4 regions of the Nostoc sp. FACHB-190 genome follow, and region 2 is predicted to be linked to each of the others. Evidence: riboswitches for the same ligand, from Rfam matches in the RefSeq annotation. Region 2 holds a riboswitch; each other region holds the start of a gene.
What was found. Region 2 has a riboswitch for cobalamin ahead of cobG (precorrin-3B synthase). Riboswitches for the same ligand answer to the same signal wherever they lie in the genome.
Positions count from the first base shown of each region.

Region 1: it holds a riboswitch for cobalamin, as region 2 does, so the genes downstream of both, H6G28_RS08110 (DUF1636 family protein) here and cobG (precorrin-3B synthase) in region 2, are expected to answer to the same signal.
Region 3: it holds a riboswitch for cobalamin, as region 2 does, so the genes downstream of both, H6G28_RS07535 (energy-coupling factor ABC transporter permease) here and cobG (precorrin-3B synthase) in region 2, are expected to answer to the same signal.
Region 4: it holds a riboswitch for cobalamin, as region 2 does, so the genes downstream of both, H6G28_RS00680 (DUF1636 domain-containing protein) here and cobG (precorrin-3B synthase) in region 2, are expected to answer to the same signal.

Region 1 is NZ_JACJQW010000005.1:46,725-51,849, reverse strand. It holds gene H6G28_RS08115 (TonB-dependent receptor plug domain-containing protein) at 1-1,500, opposite strand, end outside; gene H6G28_RS08110 (DUF1636 family protein) at 1,725-2,135, opposite strand; cobalamin riboswitch at 2,433-2,575, opposite strand; gene H6G28_RS08105 (FAD/NAD(P)-binding protein) at 2,689-3,921, opposite strand; gene hemB (porphobilinogen synthase) at 3,930-4,931, opposite strand.
Region 2 is NZ_JACJQW010000022.1:64,680-69,804, forward strand. It holds gene H6G28_RS21995 (ATP-dependent 6-phosphofructokinase) at 1-48, shown strand, start outside; gene H6G28_RS22000 (DUF262 domain-containing protein) at 442-2,127, opposite strand; adenosylcobalamin-variant (AdoCbl-variant) riboswitch at 2,368-2,451, shown strand; gene cobG (precorrin-3B synthase) at 2,453-3,949, shown strand; gene H6G28_RS22010 (precorrin-8X methylmutase) at 4,241-4,867, shown strand; gene H6G28_RS22015 (precorrin-2 C(20)-methyltransferase) at 4,870-5,125, shown strand, end outside.
Region 3 is NZ_JACJQW010000004.1:273,732-278,856, reverse strand. It holds gene H6G28_RS07550 (energy-coupling factor ABC transporter ATP-binding protein) at 1-507, opposite strand, end outside; gene cbiQ (cobalt ECF transporter T component CbiQ) at 482-1,294, opposite strand; gene H6G28_RS07540 (energy-coupling factor ABC transporter substrate-binding protein) at 1,291-1,593, opposite strand; gene H6G28_RS07535 (energy-coupling factor ABC transporter permease) at 1,580-2,359, opposite strand; cobalamin riboswitch at 2,386-2,525, opposite strand; gene H6G28_RS07530 (thermonuclease family protein) at 2,614-3,219, shown strand; gene H6G28_RS07525 (methylmalonic aciduria and homocystinuria type D protein) at 3,393-3,887, opposite strand; gene H6G28_RS07520 (hypothetical protein) at 4,540-5,125, shown strand, end outside.
Region 4 is NZ_JACJQW010000001.1:142,130-147,254, forward strand. It holds gene H6G28_RS00670 (MBL fold metallo-hydrolase) at 42-818, shown strand; gene H6G28_RS00675 (hypothetical protein) at 1,119-1,550, shown strand; cobalamin riboswitch at 1,659-1,817, shown strand; gene H6G28_RS00680 (DUF1636 domain-containing protein) at 1,840-2,259, shown strand; gene H6G28_RS00685 (cobalt-precorrin-6A reductase) at 2,283-3,038, shown strand; gene H6G28_RS00690 (ArsR/SmtB family transcription factor) at 3,274-3,537, shown strand; gene H6G28_RS00695 (metal ABC transporter ATP-binding protein) at 3,724-4,512, opposite strand; gene H6G28_RS00700 (metal ABC transporter substrate-binding protein) at 4,554-5,125, opposite strand, start outside.

The DNA of each region.
Region 1 (5,125 bases), on a different contig from region 2:
CACATCAAAACTATCCCCTTTTTCTGGCTTGAGGTTAGGATTGCCAATATTAGTCGGATTATTATTAAATAAATTCGCTATGGTTGGAGCGCGGAAGTTTCTGATATAGTTGGCTCGGATTGTAGTTGAATCTGATACCGCTAACTTTGCTCCTACAGATGGCGAAGTAAACGAACCATTCACCAAACTACTAAAATCTTGCCGTACTCCTAAATTCATACTAAAATTAGGAGAAAAATTAATTTCATACTTACCAAAAATTGCCCCTTGACCTATAGCATCATCATAATTTTCTCTGGTGATGTTTGTCCCATAATTAGATGTGGTGTTGCGTACATTGGTATTACGATAATCAAAGCCATAAACTAAAGTCTGATTATTGGCAACATTCCAATTATGGGTAACTTGAATACCATAGGAATCCTGTTTGGTATCAAAGCGATTTTGAGATGTAATTGCACCGCTACGATTATCAAAACGAGTGTTGAGAAAGTCAGCGTAAACTCTCGCTGTTAAGAGTGAATCATCGCCGCTTCCTAATTTAGAGTTCCAGGTTAAATCGGTGAGAACTTGGTCTGTGTATTTGCGATTATTATCAGTGAGAGAGTTAAAAAATCCCTGTCCAAATTGAGGTACAGGAATGGGTACGCCTCCAGGTACTCCCTGTTCTTTACCTAAATATAAGGTGGAGAGGGTTAAGGTGTTACGTTTTCCTAAATTTGCTTCTAATTTGACATTAAAGTTATTAAAGAGTGCGTCATTATTCGTTCTTGTCCCCTCAAAGTTAGCTTCAGGAATACGAAAGCGATAATTATTTTGTGCTTGAGTCCGGCTATATCCAACTACCCAAGAAATATCACCGGATTTTCCACTATTTTGAATGCTTTGTTGGTTCAATCCATAGGAACCAAGATTAACTTTAGTTTCTGTGGTAATTTGCTCTGTAGGACGACGGGTAACAATATTAATTACCCCACCTATTGCATCTGAACCATAAAGAGTTGAACCACCTCCGGGTAAGACTTCGACTCTTTCAATATTGTTCGTGGTAAATTCTGACAGGTCAAAACCACCGCCACCTAGATTATTAATTGGTCTTCCATCAAGCAATATTAATACTTGACCAGTATTAGAACCGCGAATAAATTGACCACTTAAAGCGTTTACTTCTGTCCCAACAGTACCGTCACCTAAAATACCAGGAAGAAATCGCAGTGCTTCTTTGACAGTTCTTGCACCTTGCGCTTCCATTTCTTCGCCAGTAATCACATACACCGGACGGGTGGAATCTTTTACTGTTCCCTCGCGGCGAAAAGGGGAAAATACAGGTTCATTGAGGAGTTTGTCAATAACTGTGAGTTCAATATCTGGTTCTTTTTCTTCTGCTTGTGCAGTTTCTGTGGCGATGATGCTGGAATTTTCCCACAGCATCCCTGCGGTGATAGTTACGCTGGAGACGATAAGTTGAGTTCCCCATCTGGCGATAAATTGATTACGCATTGGTAATTTCAGCCACCTGTATAACTAAAAAATTTTGTTGTCACTAAAGATTTGAGGTTTTTGCAAAAACTCTCAGCCAGGAGGCTATTTTGATAATGATTATTATTATCATGCTTATGGTGCAATTTGCAAGCTAGTTTCTCAGTTTGTAGTAAGCACTTTAGTGCTAGGAGTTTTAAGGACTAAAGTCCTTACTACGAAATTGATAAACTACTGGTGTTGAATTAACAGCAATTGTGATGTAATTTTGCCCATTTACTGAGGGGTGGGATTTTGGCTAAGATGCCTCTTTTTAAAGCTTCTGGACGTTCTGACCAAGGTAGTAACCCATCTGGCTTACTGTAGTATTGAGTGGCACATTGCAGGATGGCGGATGCATTGTCATCAACTGCTAAGTTGCCAAAAAGATAGGTGAGTTTCGCTTCTGCTTGGAAGGCGACAACGCAAGCATGACTGCAAGCACTCATACATTCAACACCTTGAATGGAAAATTTATTTTGCAATTCCCAAGTTTGTGCAAGTTGTTGTAGTTGTTGTAATAGCTGCTGTCCGCCACTTTCACCAACCCGCTTGCCATCTTGCCACACACTCGCACAGGTTGTGCAGACGAATAAAGTATGTTGTTTGTTGTTCATTAATTTTGAAACATTGCTGATGAAGACAAGAAATGCACGCTAGAGTTTTCAGGTTTGCGGGGAGTATGGGCGCAAACCTGGCTAGAGATAATGTAAATATGCAAAGGCCAAGGTGAGGATACAAATGGGTTTTCAGGCTTGTATCTCTAACCTTGTGTCAGTATTAATATTTGTAGGGAAGATTCTACAATCTCATAGAAATTGCGATTGCATGGCTTCGGTCTGCAACTATGAGAAAGTTACACTTCTTGATGAAGAGAGTATTAGCAAAGTTATTCATCTGTACCTCGCAGATGGGAGTTAGTTGTAATTTCGGCGGGCATTCTGACTTTGAAGCATGAACTTCATTACAGCTGCGGGACAGTGCCGGATTCACACCGGGCTTTCCCCGTTACCTCTGATGGCTGTTCCCCACCAGAACCGAGTTGTTATTGCGTAGATAATACCACAGTCAGGAACTTCCAAGAAATAAATTACTCAGCAAAAATGTTTTTTGCAAAAGTTGTTTCAACCTCTTGGAAGTTCCCAGTGGAAATATACCATACCCTATCCTTCAACTGGCTTTGGCTGTACTAATGCTGGGAGAAAAGGAAACACTTGGTTTGACAATGGCTGGAACAATTTTTTCGCAAGCCATTCTTGCACCTGATAAATTTCTGGCTGTTGGGCCGACTTGTAAAGCAGCAAGACCACCCATAATAAATAACTCACAGCCAGGCCAACGCAGGCTAGTATCTAATACTGGCAAACCTTTGATGATGGGAGTGGGATAAGCTGCGAGGATATCTGTTAATAGGGGTTCAGTTGTGACATCGAATTTAGTCCCAGTGGAAAGCCAAATGTAATCAAACTCATGTCGGCTACTATCACTACATTCGACGCGCCAATTTTCACCCAACCATTCAGCTTTGATAACTTGGCATTGTTCGTCAATTCTGATGTTACCAGCCCGCACTTGTCGCCGTAGTTGAGTTGCGATCGCTGGTGTCATAGAACCACCATTTCTGGCTTGCTGAATCATTGTCCAGCGTTTTTCCCAGTTTGATTGAGCAAAAAAATCTTTGAGATATTTCGGCCCCAACCATCCGGGTTCAGCATCAAACAACTTCTCTGCTAAATTTCGCCGAATCAGCAAATGCACCTTTGCACCGCGAGAAATTGCGCCGATAGCCAAATGTCCACTTGTCAACCCACCACCGACAATCAAAACTCTCTTACCAGTCAAGTGTGATTTGCGTAAATCAATATTTTGTGAGTGGCAAAGTTTGTCTGGTGGGTAAGTTGTGGGGATTTCCTTAACCCAATTTGGTAATTGAATTTGAAAACCACCAGTAGCCAAGACAACCCGCCGAGCAATTACCTCTTGTCCATCTTGCAAATCAAGGCGAAATTTGGGACGTAAATTATCAACTAAAGGTGTAATACCCTTGACGGCCAGAGGAATTACTTGCTCTTGCAACTGCCAAACTCGAATCACATCTTGGCAAAAATCCTCAAATAACTTTGTCCCTGGTAAATCGTAGGGGGGAAATAATTCTTGAGGACGAGATTCAGCAAACTTGCGTAAAGCAAACGGGTTGGGGTCGGGATGGTGAACGGCGGGAGAACGCAAATGGGGAATTTCTAAAGCGGCAAATTGCTGCTTCCAACCACTCAACCACATCCCACTAGGGTCAAATACCGAAAATCTACCCCTAATTGACTGCCGTTTTTGCAACAGATGAGTAGTTAAGGTGAGAGCATGAGGCCCTGCACCAACAATAGCCAAGTCAATGTTGTTAGTCATGGGACACTTCACACTTCATACTTCTTGATCAACGCTACGTCTTTGGCGAAGTAGGTCAAAATTAAATCTGCACCAGCACGTTTCATACTCGTCAAACTTTCTAAAATTACTTTTTTTTCATCTATCCAACCCATTTGAGCTGCGGCTTTAATCATGGCGTACTCGCCACTGACGTTGTAGGCTGCTACTGGTAATTGGGTGGCTATGCGAATTTGTTGAATAATATCTAGATAAGCGAGGGCAGGTTTAACCATGACAATATCTGCACCTTCGGCAATGTCTAGTTCTACTTCTTTGATGGCTTCTCTAGCGTTGGCTGCATCCATTTGATAGGTCTTTTTATCACCAAATTTCGGAGCAGAATCTAACGCATCTCGAAAGGGGCCATAGTAGGCTGAGGCGTATTTAGCGGAGTATGCCAAAATCCCGACATTGATGTAACCTTCTGCATCTAAAGCCTGACGAATTGCTCCAATTCTTCCATCCATCATGTCAGAAGGAGCAACAAAATCTGCTCCGGCGGCGGCTTGGGAAAGTGCCATTTTCACTAACACTTCTACCGTGGGGTCATTTAAAATTGTGCCTTGTTCATCAACTAAGCCATCGTGACCATGTGTAGTGAAGGGGTCAAGGGCAACATCAGTGATGACAACAATATCGGAAACAACTTGTTTAATGGCTTTGACTGTTTGTTGTACTAATCCTTCTGGGTTGTAGCTTTCTGTACCTGTGTCGTCTTTTTTATGTTCGGGGATGACGGGGAAAAGTGCGATCGCATTTATGCCCAAACTAGATACTTCAGCAATTTCTTTGAGTAATAAATCCAAAGAATATCGATAACATCCTGGCATAGAAGCAATTTCTACTTTCTGCCCTTCTCCTTCCATGACAAACATCGGATAAATCAAGTCATCCACACTCAGAGTTGTTTCCCTCACCATCTGGCGCAACTTTTCAGTCCGACGCAACCGCCGGGGACGCTGGAGGAGGTTTAATGGTTTGACGGACATAGGTTAAAGTTAAATTAAAATGATAATCATTATTATAAATATATAAGATAACAGTTGTTTGATGAGAATGGGTTTTGCAGTATCTACAGCCCTACGGGGAAGTCAAAATTCACAAGTCAAAAATTCTCTGACTTGTTCTACCCTCTCGCTATCGCCCAAACTGTTGATTTCTCGTCTCACTACGTAAATACAAC
Region 2 (5,125 bases):
ACTTTGGTTCAAACTGCTCGTGGTTTAGGCATTTATTTAGGAGAATAGTCAAATTATCGTAGTGGACTGTCTAGACTAAAGTAGTGCAAAAATATCGTTCTTGTGGTGTGGGCATCCTGCCCGCACCGGACGGGCTAGAAGCCCATCCCACAAGAGAGTTGTAATGCAACATTTAAGGCTAGACACGCCAGTAGGGTGTGTTAGGCGCAGATTGTGAGTAATTCAATTCATCACAAAAACTATATTCGAGCGCCTAACGCACCAATACTGAGGCGATCGCATTACTAAAACCTAATATTCAGGACTTACGCACAGGCTACGGAAGAACTAACCACAGAGGAGTCAGTCGCGTGGGCGGGTTTCCCGACTTGAGCGAACTGACGTAGCGCAGAGTTCACAGAGAAATAAGAGTTTGAGAGGTGTTTTGCGTAAGTCCTAATTTTATAAACGCCAAAGTTCTTTCAACTTGTCAATTAAAACTTTTTGCCGTTTTTCGATAATTTCAGATGTCCATTCTTTTTCCATCAATACTTGTGTAGTGAGTGCAAAATTACAAATACCTTTCTTCGTTGTAAAATATTTCTGCTTTTTAGTCTCAAAATCAAAGTTTTGAGCCATGCTATTTTTCGCAGAAGATAGTAAAACTAAATTACCTAACCGATGTACATATTTTTCCTTATCTTCCTGAGTAGGAAACAAGGTTAACCACTCACTATCAGCAGATGGATTTTGTGGTAGTACGTGTTCAACTGTAATATTAGAAAAAGTATAAGCAGGCTTTCCTTCAGCAAGGGCAGAATCTAAGCGCAGCAAAACATAACTTCTGATTTTCTTGATTAAATAAAGGTCGCCATTCAGAATTTTGAGGATATTTTCTTTTTCTTTAGAAGTCAATTGTAATGGTGAATCTGGCGTATACAAATCTTCTCGATTATCAATAGCGTGTAGTAACTTGCTATAACGTTCAATACGTTCATTGATATTAGCACGCTGAATCATTAAACAAGAAGCCAGCCTATCTAAGTCTGAAAAGAATCGCAATAATAATTCAGGATTATGATAATTTTGCGATAAATAAAAAATAGCTGGTGGTATCCAATCAGAATTGTCAATAAATTGCAACCATTGGAACAATATATTAATTTCATCTGTCCATAAACTTCCTTCGTAAACTTGATACTGGATGTCATAAAAAGCATCAGCTAAAGGCAGTAAAATCTTATCAATAAACTGCTGAGGATATTCTGTAGGTGATGGGTTAACATCTTTTTTAAACTCTTTAAGTATACTTTCACGAGGTTTTGATTTCCCATGAATCATTCTAATATGAGAGAAAAGGCTTTTGAATGTATCACGTCCTAATCTTTCTTCTACGTTCTCCCATTTTTCACTATATTTATCCTGATGTTCCGATGGGATTTTTCCAATAATCTCTGCTTTTAAAATATCAGCATGTGATAAATCAAGACCTCGATTATTCAATACTGAAAATATTCGATAACCAGATTCAATATCTGGAGTTGAGACTAATACTATAAAGCAACGTTTAATAAGAAACTGAATAAAGCGAATAAGTTGAGATTCTGGTATTACTTTCAGCTTGTCCAGAAAAAGCAAGGCATTATGCTTTAGATTTTTACAACTATCCGATAGTTTACTATCAATCAAAACATTCAATCTTTCAAGACCACTTTCAGATTGAATATATTCTTTAAAGAATGGTGTATCTTTTTCACGTAAAGTCAACCTATAAATATTATTTTCTGGTTCAAAAGGATCTTCTTGGTATAAGTATTTAGTTAATATATGTTTATATTCTTTACTAACAGATGCTCTTAAAGCAGCTAATAGCACAGTAATTGTAGTCAAACGCTGTTGACCATCAATGACCTTAGCATCCGTTGTATCTCCTTTAATAAGTACAATACTACCTAAAAAGTATGGATTAATATCATCAATCTTCTCGTCACTATCTCCTAAAGCACTGATTAAATCTTCAAAAAGTTCTCCAGCTTGTTCCGTTGTCCAAGCATAAGGACGCTGATATAGAGGAATCGTAAAAATAAAATCATCGCTAAATACTTTGTGAATAGGAAGTTGATTAGCCTGAATGGTAACTGTACTCATGCGTATCTCCTTTAGCGGCGTAGTAGATTACACTGTCACTAAAGTTAGTTTTCCCAACTTGAAGAGCAATATTTGATAGCAGTACAGTTTATACAATCATATTTGATGTACGAAAATTGCACGGCTAAGATCCCCGACTTCTTTAAGAAGTCGGGGATCTGTAATTATTCACCAATCATTGATGAAAAAAATGTGAAGCATAGAGTATGGCGAAGACGGTCTCATGGTAAATTACTAAGACTTGGAGTTGGGAAACTCCGGTGAAATTCCGGGACTGTGCCGCAGCTGTGAAGGGAAATCCCAAGTCAGAATGCCAACTCCGGGTGTGTCTATAAGACATGATGATCTACTCTCTGCGTTGCACAGAGAAGGAGTTGAGACGTTGGTTTCGGGATTTACAGCCTGTCCGGGGTTATTCTACGCTACATCTGCTCAAGATGGAATTTTATCTCGCCTGAGAATACCAGGAGGGATACTTAATAGTAAACAATGTCAGGCGATCGCACAGATTGCAGATATGCAAGGTGGTGGTTATGTGGATGTCACAAATCGCGCCAACCTGCAAATCAGAGAAATTAGCCAGGGTATCAGCAGCGAAGTTTTACAACACCTGCAAAATTTGGGTATAGGGTCTCACAATTCGGCTATAGACCACATCCGTAATATTATGACTAGCCCAACAGCAGGTATCGACCCAGAAGAATTAATCGATACTCGCCCTTTAATTCAAAGCTGGGATGCTTATTTAGCAGCACATTCGGAACTATCAGCACTCTCAGCTAAGTTTAGTGTTTGCTTTGATGGCGGTGGGAAAGTTTCGGTAAGCGATCGCCTCAATGATATCCTGTTGAGGGCTGAGTTAATCGACACTCAAGTTTACTTCTGCTTATATCTAAGTTTCATCAAAAGCCAACCACCCATCAATACAGGAATTATATTGTTACCAGAACAATGTTTGTCTGTTTTGGCAGCTTTAGCAGATGTTTATTTAAAGCATACTGATATTCAACTTAGGCGCAAGCCACGGTTACAAGCAGTTATCAACAGTTTGGGATGGGAAAATTATCTTCAGCAAGTTGAACAGCGTTTAAGTTTTACTTTGCAGCGTTCTCAACCTTCCCCAACAATAAAGGAAGCAGGTTTCTGGCATATTGGGATTCATCCCCAACGCCAAGAAAATTTGTTTTATATTGGTGTCGTCTTACCCCTTGGTCGGTTAACAAGTCAGCAGTTGCGGCGTTTGGGCAATTTAGCAGCAAAATATGGTAGTGGAACCATCAGACTCACACCTTGGCAAAATTTACTCATCACGGATATTCCCCAACAGTGCGTTATTGATGTTCAAAATCACCTAACTAACTTAGGCTTAGATTTCACCGTCACTAATATTCAAAGTACATTAGTTGCTTGTTCTGGTAAACGCGGTTGTGCGGCTTCGGCTACCGATACTAAAAGTCATGCTTTAGCATTAGCCGATTATCTCAAAAATCGTGTTCAGCTAAATCGCCCGATTAACATTCACTTTAGCGGCTGTGCAAAATCTTGCGCCCAACATCACACAGGTGACATCACTTTACTGGGTGTGAGCGATCGCAACATAGAAAGTTATCACATTTATGTCGGCGATCGTGATAGTCTCGAACAATTCGGTCAGAAAATCTATCAAGATGTAAGTTTTACAGAATTACCCGTAATTATTGAACAAATGCTCAAAATCTATAAAATTCACAGCCTTAATTCCGAAGAATCTTTTGGAGAATTTGTCAATCGTTATGGTACTAACCGATTAAAAGAGTTACGTCCTTGCACCATCAAAACATGATTCTTGTCAACTGACTCCTTAAGTATTAATAAGACTTACTCAATAACTCTCTCAAACTCTCATTCCTCTGTGACCTCTGCGCCTCTGTGGTTTGTTTTTCCCTAACCTGTGCGTAAGTCCTAACTCTCTCAAACTCTTATAACTTCGTGTCCTTTGCGTCCTTTGCGGTTCGTTCTTTCATAATTTTGTGTAACTCCCATATCAGTAAACAATCAAACTTTAGATAACAAATGTACAAATCACCTATCACCTATCACCTGTCCCCTGTAACCTGCTGTTTATAACCAAAAAATGTCCGACTATATCCGCAACGCTAACGAAATTTACCGTAATTCTTTTTCGATCATTCGGTCAGAAGCTAACTTAGATGCCCTGCCACCAGATGTAGCAAAAGTAGCTGTACGTCTAATTCATGCCTGTGGAATGACGGATATTGTAACTGACTTGGGATATTCACCCACAGCAGTACAATCAGCACGCGCCGCCCTCAAAGCTGGCGCACCAATTTTATGCGATTGTCGGATGGTGGCGGAAGGAGTTACGCGGCGGCGACTACCAGCCAATAACGAAGTTATCTGCACCCTGAATTATCCCGAAGTCCCAGAACTCGCCCAAAAACTTGGTAATACAAGGTCAGCCGCCGCTTTAGAATTATGGCGATCGCATCTAGAAAATTCAGTTATAGCCATTGGTAATGCACCCACCGCACTATTTAGGTTACTCGAAATGCTGGATGAAGGAGCGCCGAAACCTGCCGTGATTTTGGGTTTCCCTGTGGGATTTGTTGGTGCAGCCGAATCAAAAGCCGCCTTAGCAGCAGATAGCCGGAATGTACCATTTATGACATTATATGGTCGGCGGGGTGGCAGTGCGATCGCCGCCGCCGCAGTTAACGCCTTGGCAACGGAGGAAGAATAATCATGACAACCAAAGGCCGTTTGTATGGAGTTGGTGTCGGCCCTGGCGACCCCGAACTGTTGACGATTAAAGCACTGCGGTTATTGCAGACTGCACCTGTAATTGCCTATCAATCAGCCACCGATAAAGAAAGTATAGCGCGGGCGATCGTTTCCCAATATTTAACAGGCAACCAAACCGAAGTCGCCTTTCACCTCCCCCGCGCCCTAGAACCAGAAAAAGCCAAAGCCATTTACGACCAAGAAGTTGAACCAATAG
Region 3 (5,125 bases), on a different contig from region 2:
TGGTTCATCTAACAATAATAATTCAGGATTCAATACCATCACATCTGCTATAGAAACCCGCTTTTTTTGTCCTAAACTTAAATGATGTACTGGTCTTTCAGCTAAAGCTGTCAACCCAAATTCTAATAATATTTGTTCTACTCGTGCTTGAATTTGCGAAACTGGCAGTCCTAAATTACACAAACCATAAGATATATCTTCTTCCACAGTAGAAGCTACTAATTGCTGTTCGGGATCTTGAAAGATTAGCCCGACTTGTTGACGCAATTTCCCCAGATAATTACGATGATAAGTTAACGGTTCTCCACGCCACCGTACAACACCCTTATCAGGTTTATATAAACCATTAGCTAATAAAAATAACGTGGTTTTCCCACAACCATTCTGCCCAATGAGCGCACATCTTTTACCCAATGGAACTTTTAAGTTAAGACCATTCAAAGCTGATTGCTGTGCGCCGGAATAGGTGTAAGATACTTGCTCAAATTCTAATAAATATTCCTGCATTTCGCCAAAATTCCAATCCAATTAAACAAATACAGCCGCAAATTGCTTCGATAATATATCTGGTTTGGGGATGATAGCGGCGAGGATGCCAAACTTTAAATTCCCCAACAAAACCCCGCGCTTCTAAACCCAGAGAAAACTGATTATATGTTTGTAATGTGCGCTGTAAAAGTTGTCCAATTAATATGGCTAAACTTTTCATCCAAATACGCCAAGTGCGATAGCCACCACGGGAATTTTGCGCTGTCCATATTTCATTGGCTGTATTCAGCAAAATGAAAATAAACCGATACATCAGTAATAACAAATCAGTTAACAGCACTGGAAATCGCAAGTAACGCAGAGTTTGTAAGATTTCCGTAAACGGAACAGTTAACATGAGAAAATATAAGCAGGAAACTGAGGCTAATGCTCTGGTGAAGATTGCCCAGGCTTGCAGACTGCCATGATGACTAACATAAATATAGAATTGTCCAAAACTTAGCCCATATAAAGCATCTAACTGCACCTTTGGCAAATCATTAATTGACACACCATTGATGATTAAGGCGGGTAAACTTGTCAAACAAAAAACGATGGTAAATAATAACAAACGGAAATAAATACTAGCCGGAATTTTGGCATAAACCATTGTCCAAACACCCATCCAAATTGCTATTAAAATCTGCACGAATGGATGGGTAGCAAGGGCAATAGCAAGAGTAGTCAAGGCAAAAATTAGTTTATGCTCTGGTGGTAATTTTCGCAACCGATTAGTATAAGCTAACGTATCTAATTGCAAACTCATTCTTCATGCTTTTGTTGTTGGGAACGGCCTTTATATAACCCAATTGCGTAACCAATTACTCCCGCACCCAAAGCTGCTTGCGAAGCAAATAATAAGCTTGCTATTTCACCACTAGCTGGTTCAAAAATTGATTTAAACCAAGGTTTATATTCTGGTTGTATCTCACTTATAGCTTCTTGTGCTTTGCCATCAGCACCGCCAAATTCTGCATTACGGACAAAGATTAAGGGTGCAACAGCTAAAGCCAATACAGCTAATACTAATAACCAGTTACTCAACCCTTTTTTAGACTGATTCATTTCCTTGGGGTTCCCGTTTGATTAATTTCAGCAATTCTAATTCTTGAGGATTATAAGATTGCAACCAGTTCCACACTAATACAGTTAGCAATCCTTCACTAATTGCGAGAGGGACTTGAGTTAAGGCAAAAATTCCGGCGAATTTGGTAAATGAAGCAATGAAGCCACCAACAGGCGCGGGAAAAGCTAAGGCGAGTTGGATAGAAGTAATAATGTAGGTGAGTAAATCTGAAATGGCTGCGGCGAGAAATATGGCGATTTTTTCTTTACCACCTAATTTAATTGTGAAATTATATATCCAGTAAGCGGCAAATGGCCCGGCGATCGCCATTGAAAACGCATTTGCTCCCAGGGTTGTCAAACCGCCATGTGCTAACAACAAAGCCTGAAACAACAATACTAAACTACCCAAAACCGACATAGTTAAGGGGCCAAACAGCACCGCACCTAACCCTGTGCCGGTAGGATGAGAACAGCTACCTGTAACCGAAGGGATTTTCAAGGCGGAAAGTACAAAGGTAAACGCACCCGCCAAGCCGAGTAGTAGTTTAAGTTGCGGGTTGACTTGGGTAATGCGTGTCAAACTCCGCAACCCTAATAAAAAAAATGGCAATGCTACAACCCACCAAAAAATCGCCCACTGCACTGGTAAAAAACCTTCCATAATGTGCATTGCGTAGGCGGGTTTGGGTAAACCAACTACTAAGTAAAAACTAATTACTGCCATCAGGCATAGACTAGCTAAAGCCTGCTTTTTTCTGTTCATAATCTGTACCTCGCAGATTTATGTAAATATATTCAGTTATATCGGCGGGCATCCTGACTCACCCAATTTTGGTTCACAGTTGCGGGACAGTGCCGGATTCTCACCGAACTTTCCCCCTTACGTCTGATGGCTGCTCCCCATCAGAACCGATCTCAGTAAATATATCACTATTTTTAATGTTGGCACTTCAATCGGAGCCGCATCTATTTCAAAAATCAAATATAGTATCATCCATCAGAGTTAGGTGAGGTTGAATGCAGAAATTAACAAAACAGATGGTACTTTGGCTAAGTGCAGTTGTGATGGTTTTGGGTTTGGTGAGTTGTGATAAATTCTTTGGTGCTTCTGGAGACTTGGTAGAAAGGGTGAGTGATGGGGATACTTTAGCTGTCAAAGATGCGAAAGGAATTAAATTCAATGTGCGCTTTGCTTGTATTGATGCGCCAGAAGTACCCCATTCCCAAAAAGAAAGGAACAGTAAACTCGCCAGCGATCGCAATCAATTTGACTGGGGTAGCAAAGCACAAGCACGCTTACAACAATTAGTAAAACAATCAGGCGATCGCGTGATGTTGACGATTACAGATAGCGATCGCTATGGTAGAAAGGTTGCAGAAGTCCGCTTAAAAGATGGTACTTTTGTCCAAGAAGTCTTATTAAAAGAAGGTTTAGCTAAGGTTTATCGCCCTTATCTAAACAAATGTCCGAGTAAAGATTTAGTTCAAAAAGCAGAAGCACAAGCACAACAGCAAAAACTAGGTGTTTGGAGTGATAGCAAATTTACCAACCCTTGGGAATATCGCAGTCTTGCAAAAGAAGGCAGTGGTTCGGCTTCGCTCACCAACCGGAGGAAGAAGTAAAATCATTACTAATGTCTGGATCATAAAAATCCTTGAAAAAAACTTTCATAAGCTAATCGTCATTTAAATTGCATCATTTTCATTTTGGCAAACGCTGTAAACCCTCTCCCTTGCTCCCTGCCCCCTGCCCCTCTGCGGCCTAAATGTGCAAATTAAATGCTTAACAGCTTACTTCAGGCTTCCTCTTCCCATCCATGTTGACAGGCGATTTCTTTAACGACAAATTCAATCAGCGTTGGCGGTGCGGCGGAGATTAAAATACTCGGATAAATTGCTGTACCCCAAATTGGATGAACCAGCACACAGCATTTATTTTTAATGACTGGATAGCCAAGTAACGCTTTAACTACAGCAGTATCATTGTGCGGCATTGCACCGGGACGCGAAAGTAAAGGATAGCCTGTACGCGGATCAATTAAGTCTGAGAGATAACCGCGATCGCGCAATTCAAAAGCCACATCACAACCAAATCCCATAAACCTTTGGCGTAACTTTTGTTTCTCCGCCTCGATTTCTTTGGTGCTTTCCACTAAAGAAAATTGCGATCGCTGCAAAACAACCACAACCCAAAAAAAGGGTTCTTGTTTCCAATCTGGTAATATCCGTTCGCAATTAGTACATATATATTTACTCGGTGCATGAATAGAAATTTGCACAGCTTGTCCCATATCGCCAGTTAAATTTATGGGACTGGTTTGTTCCGAAATGTAAACGCTTGGGTAGTTCACTCAATTGATATGATTTTTTACAAGTTGTTAATTTATTCCTTGGGATCGATAATAACTCTTAACACTTTATAAAAACCATCAATTTTCGCCCAGCAGTCAGAATTTATTGCAATTTATATATATAAATTATAAATTTTTAATTTAATTTTTATCTTTTATTAACCTTATTTAAAACTCAGCACTAACACCCCGGAGAACAATACTTTGAGACGACTTGGGTGACTCAGTTTATCTGTACTACTTTTCTTGCTGGTAATATTTTTGGAGAAGTTGCCCCGACCATAAAGTCAGGACAACTTCTGGTACACCCCTTGCACAATACAAACAATATCAGTATTCACAACAATTTGTTTGCCAAATTGGCAAAAATTAAAAATTCAACGGTAGTCAAATTTACTGTCTGGGGAAGTCTGAGGTGGATAATTAAGCCGAATGATTCAGGTAAATTTACTCAATCTGGCGCTGGTGACTGAATCTAGCGTTGTGAATTGTCATAATATAAGCAGTTACTTGATTGAGTCTCAATAGTGAAATCTCCTTCATTGCGTCAATCCTAGCCTTCAGGAATCAACTAAACTCAGTGAGGCGACTCATGAATATTGATCAGCAACTCAATGTTAATTTACGTGCAGAACTGGAAGTAGCGAAAAGACAGTTAAAATCTGACCAAAAAGGTGGAATTGCCGCCTTAGATCAGATTTATCGCCAAGGTAAAGTTCCAGAACAAACTTTAAACGGTCGCTATTGGGGTGAGTTTTTGACTGCTAATTTCAATCCAGTTTTAGATAGTTGGTTAGATATCATCACAAAGATGTGGCTACCTTGGGAAGGTAAAACATTTGATGCCAACAATCACACTGGTGATAATATTTTTACCAATGATGGTTTATTACTAGGGCGCTTAATTTGGCCTTCATATAATGGTTATGTGGCAGATACGAGAGGAAGAACCCTGGCATTTAAATTTCAGACCTCCCGTGATCAATGTTTATTAGAACCAGATATTGACGTTTTACGTTTGAGCTTCGATTTACCAGAAAACCCTCGATTTATGATTCGGGAGTTGGTAGACCAATTAGTTCAAATTGATGATGATTTTTATTTAGGAAAAGCCGTACTCAAACATCCCGATGGTGGTCGATTTTGTGCTGCTTACTTCACCCTCAAATCTGGGTTAG
Region 4 (5,125 bases), on a different contig from region 2:
CCATCCGTAATAATAAAAGCAGGTGTTACTTCGGTTTGGTTATGTACTTAACTTGGTTAGACAACAATAGTTGGTTAATTGAAATGAGTGGTCAACGGATACTAGTTGACCCTTGGCTGGTTGGTGAATTAAGTTTTGGCTTAGATTGGCTGTTTAAAGGTTCTCTCACACAAGAACGCTTAATTTCAGAGCAGATTGATTTAATATTGTTGTCTCAAGGTTTGCCAGACCATGCACATGTGCCGACATTAAAGCAACTTGACCATAAAATTCCGGTTGTGGCTTCGCCGAATGCAACCAAAGTGGTTCAAGATTTGGGTTACACTTGTGTCACTTGTCTGGGGCATGGTGAAACTTTTACTTTTAATGATCAACTAGAAATTCGGGCTTTACCTGGTTCCCCTATTGGCCCGACTTTGATCGAAAACAGTTATTTGTTAAAAGAATTAGCTACTGATTTCACACTTTACTATGAGCCGCATGGCTATCACTCGCCACAGTTAAAACAATTTGCACCAGTGGATGTGCTAATTACGCCAACGGTTGATTTGACATTACCGTTAGTCGGCGCAATTATTCGTGGAACAAATAGTGCTTTGGAAGTAGCTAAATGGCTGCAACCACAATTTATCCTACCTACAGCAGCAAAGGCAAATACAACCTATGAAGGGTTGATGGTGAATTTTTTAAAGGCTGTGGGGACTGCTGAAGATTTGCGGACTTCTTTCCAGAACAACAATCTTACCACCCAGGTGTTAGAACCTAAACCCGGCGATCGCTTGGAATTAAACTTACAAAATCGCGTCTTAACTTGTTAGCTTTAGTGTAAGCGATCGCGTAAAATATAAATAGAGCGATCGCTAATTTTCTCCAACCAGTCTAAAAACATTTTACAGAAAGACGCTTATCTAATCTGTAAACTTGCTAAATTTTTATCCGTCTTTTCTGGAATCAGACTACTGTGACTGTAGTTACTCTTTACAAGTATCCACTCCCTTAACCAAGCCATAATTCAACCATTCAGGTGAATTCAGCAAAACAAGTCTTAAGTTATAGAACAAATATTAATACTAGTTAATTTTTATCCCAACTATTACACAGAACCGAGGTATAAGCTTATGAAAATCTCAACGATCACAACTTCTTTTCTTACCATCGCTTCTTTAATTTTGTCTGTTGGAATTTCATCTGCTCAAGCGAATGGTGAAAAAATCTCACACAATGGTAATGTTGCTAATACTACAACACATGGGCGAGTAATCACTACATCTGTTAACTCTTATATGTCGCCCAGTAATGTTGCTAATTCTCATGTTATGCAACCACTGAATCTAGTTTATCTTGCTTATCAAGGTAATTTAGTATCACAGGGTATTCCCGGTGGTAAGACTTTGATATTTCAACACCAGAGCGGTAATGTTAAGGCAGAAGATTTGGTAAAAGCTGCCATTAATGCCAAAAAAATCCCCAATCAGTTTTTATACAATCCCAGCTATCTCACTGAGGTTAATGTACAATTAGCGTACCTAGAAAAAACTTTGGCTCATTAAATTGAAATAGCCAAGATAAAGTAAATTCCACAAGCTTTGGATGAAAGAAAGACTAGGGGTTAGAGGCTAGAGGCTAGTATTTTTTACTCAGCACTTTCAACTCAGTTTATGATAGGTAAAATATTCGGTTTTGGTGGGGGTCAGCCACCAAAGGAAAGGGGGAAAGTTCGGTGAAAATCCGGCGCTGTCCCGCAACTGTGAAGGAAAGTTAGAAGCTTTACAAGCCACTTTCCCAGTCAGAATGCCCGCCGAATTATAAAATTAAGTCCATCACATCTGCGAGGTACGGATGACTGCTGCCCATACTACTATTACAAGTGATTCTGAGACGATTTCTGCCCACACTCATACTTTATTTGTTTGCCAGACCTGTGCCAGTGTTTGGCAAGATGGTAAGCGTGTAGGTGAAAGTGGTGGTCAAAAACTCCTGCACCAAATTCAGCAATTGGCGCAAGATTGGGATTTGCGCGAGGAATTTCCGATTCAAGCGGTTGAATGTATGAGTGCTTGTAACCGTTCTTGTGTTGTTGCTTTTGCCGCTAAAGGTAAGTTAACTTATCTGTTTGGTGATTTAGATGTTGATAGCAGTGCGGCGGCTGTTTTGGAATGTGCTAGTCAATACTACGCTAAAACTAACGGTGTATTGCCTTGGTCAGAACGACCAGAACCATTGAAACGAGGTATATTAGCGAAAATTCCACCGTTGTAAGTAAAGTGCTGAGTACTGAGTATATACGTGTTTTAATTTTGGGTGGAACCACAGAAGCGGCGGAACTGGGTGCGAGAGTTGCAACTATTGACGGGATTGAAGCGATCGCATCTTTAGCCGGTCGCACCCGTGAACCCTCACGTCCCTCTGGAAATGTGCGAATTGGTGGTTTTGGTGGCGTGGATGGACTGGTAGAATATCTGCGTCAAATGAAAGTTGATGTGTTAATTGATGCTACCCATCCCTTTGCCAATCAAATATCTGACAATGCGGCGGCGGCAGCCAATGAAGTCGGGATACACAGATTAATGTTAATCCGTCCCGCGTGGGAGAAAACAACAGGCGATCGCTGGATTGAAGTAGATAGTAATGCAGCCGCCGCCGATATTTTGCCAAACCAAGCCAAACGAGTATTCTTAACAGTTGGTAGACAAGAACTCAGCACCTTTGCCCATCTTCAAGATATATGGTTTCTGATGCGGATGATTGACCCGCCTGGAAAAGATACTTTAGTACCACCAGGAATAATATTGTGCGATCGCGGCCCTTTTATCCTAGAAAATGAACGGAAAATTATAGTTCAGCACAACATTGATACCATTGTGAGTAAAAATAGTGGTGGTGATGCAACTTACGCTAAAATTATTGCCGCGCGAGAACTAGGCGTACAAGTTGTTATGGTCAAGCGTCCCTCAGTTCCAATGGGAGAAAAAGTTGCAGATGTTGATGGTGCAGTGACTTGGTTATTAGGTAAATTAGAAAGTCAGAGTATAGGGTAAAATATTTCAGTTAAGGCTAAAAATTCTAGTCAATATCATCAATATTTTGTTGTTGGACTGCGAGATCCCCGACTTCTTGAAGAAGTCGGGGATCTCATAAATCCCATAACATATCATCTACTATATATACTTTTTAAGTAAACAAATGATTCAAAATACTCCTATATCAACTATAGATAGTGATATTGCACCCGCAACTACCGCAGAATTTCTCCATATTGAAAAAGCCCAACGTATGGCCGAATTTTTTAGCTTTTTAGGTGATCCTAATCGGTTAAGAATTCTTTCTTTTTTGGCGCAAAAAGAATTATGTGTGAGCGATTTAGCCACATTATTAGATATGAGTGAATCTGCGGTTTCACATCAACTCAGAAATTTACGTGTTATGCGGTTAGTTAACTATCGCAAACAAGGCCGCAATGTATTTTACCGCCTTCATGATAATCATATTCTCCATCTTTATCAGGTAGTAGCTGAACACCTTGATGAACCTGAATGAAGAAGGCAGAAGTCAGAAGACAGAATGAATACCCATAAATAAATATTAGAGGCTTAAAAACCAAGAGTTGCGGAGGTAATAATGTCTCTCTAAAACCTCCTGCCTCCTGCCTTCTGCATCCGGTTGGTGAGCGGACTTGTACTGAGCGCAGCCGAAGTAGCCGAACCACAGCCTCCTGCCTTCTATTTAATTATGATTATGGTGATAACGGGTAAAACCAGGGCCATAAGTTGCTAACAAATTTTCAGGTGATAAAGCAAATTCTGGTTGACCAGTACAAACGACGGTTTGATTGAGACAAAGCACGCGATCGCAATGACGACTAACCATATCAATGTCATGGGAAACTTGTAAAATCGTCCAGCCTTCTTCTTGTTTCAACTCATTAAGTAAAACATAAAAATCGGCTGCACCTTGCATATCAACCCCAGCAAAAGCTTCATCTAACACCAACAGTTTTCGCGGCATAACTAAACAATAAGCTAGTAATACTCGCTTTAGCTGACCACCGCTAAGAGTTCCGATGGGTTGATTCCGCAGATGATAAACTCCAGTGCGTCGTAAAGCTGCTGTCACTGCTGCTGTTTTGTCGCGGTTTTGTTTCCATAATCGAGAAAATAAAGTATGTTGTGTTTTGGCTTTTGGCTGTTGACTTTCTTTCTGCCATCCCAAAGCAATTAATTCACTCACAGAAATAGGAAAACTGCGATCAAAAATGAAATTTTGTGGCATGTATCCCAACCAGTGACGCAAATTTCCTAGTTTAGTAATAGGAGAACCAAAAATTTCTACACTGCCAGCATTTCGTGGTATTAAGTCTAAAATGGCTTTTACCAAAGTGCTTTTACCCGCACCATTTGGCCCAACTATCGCCGTATCTGTTCCTGGGAATAATTCAAAAGAAACATCTCGAATCGCTAAATAACTGCCTTGATATACAGTTAAGCCATCTACTTTTAAAAGAGGTAAGTTCATAAATTAAATTTTGAAAATAACTATAAAATAAGATATTTAGCTTACTGACATGCTGATTCTAAAGTTTGCAAATTTAATCTCATTGCTTTGAAATAGTATTGCGGGTCTTTTTCACCTGTTTCTAAAGAATTTAGAGTTTGTAACTGTAATTTTAAATCTTGCGACAGACTTTTCAGCAATTTATTATCTACACCTGGTTCGCTAAACAAAGCTTTAACTTTGTATTTTTTGACTGTATTCACTACTTTTTGGACATCGGTAGGTGATAATTGATCTTCAGGAATTTCTACCACAGCAACTTGCTTGAGGTTATAGCGTTGCGCTAAATATGGATAAGCATCGTGAAAAGTGATAAAAGTGCAGTTAGGCTTTTTTTGTAAAGCTTGCTGAAATTCACTATGTAACTTGTCTAATTCCTGAATATAAGCCGCCGCATTAGCTGTATAAACATCTTTATTTTTAGCATCAGCAGCAATTAATCCATCTCGAATATTCATTACCTGCTGCTTTGCTAAAACCGGATCTAACCAAACATGAGGATTTCCCTCTGCATGGTCGTGGTCATGGTCTTTTTCACCTGATGCGGTAGTTTCTACCGGAGAAATTTCGTTTA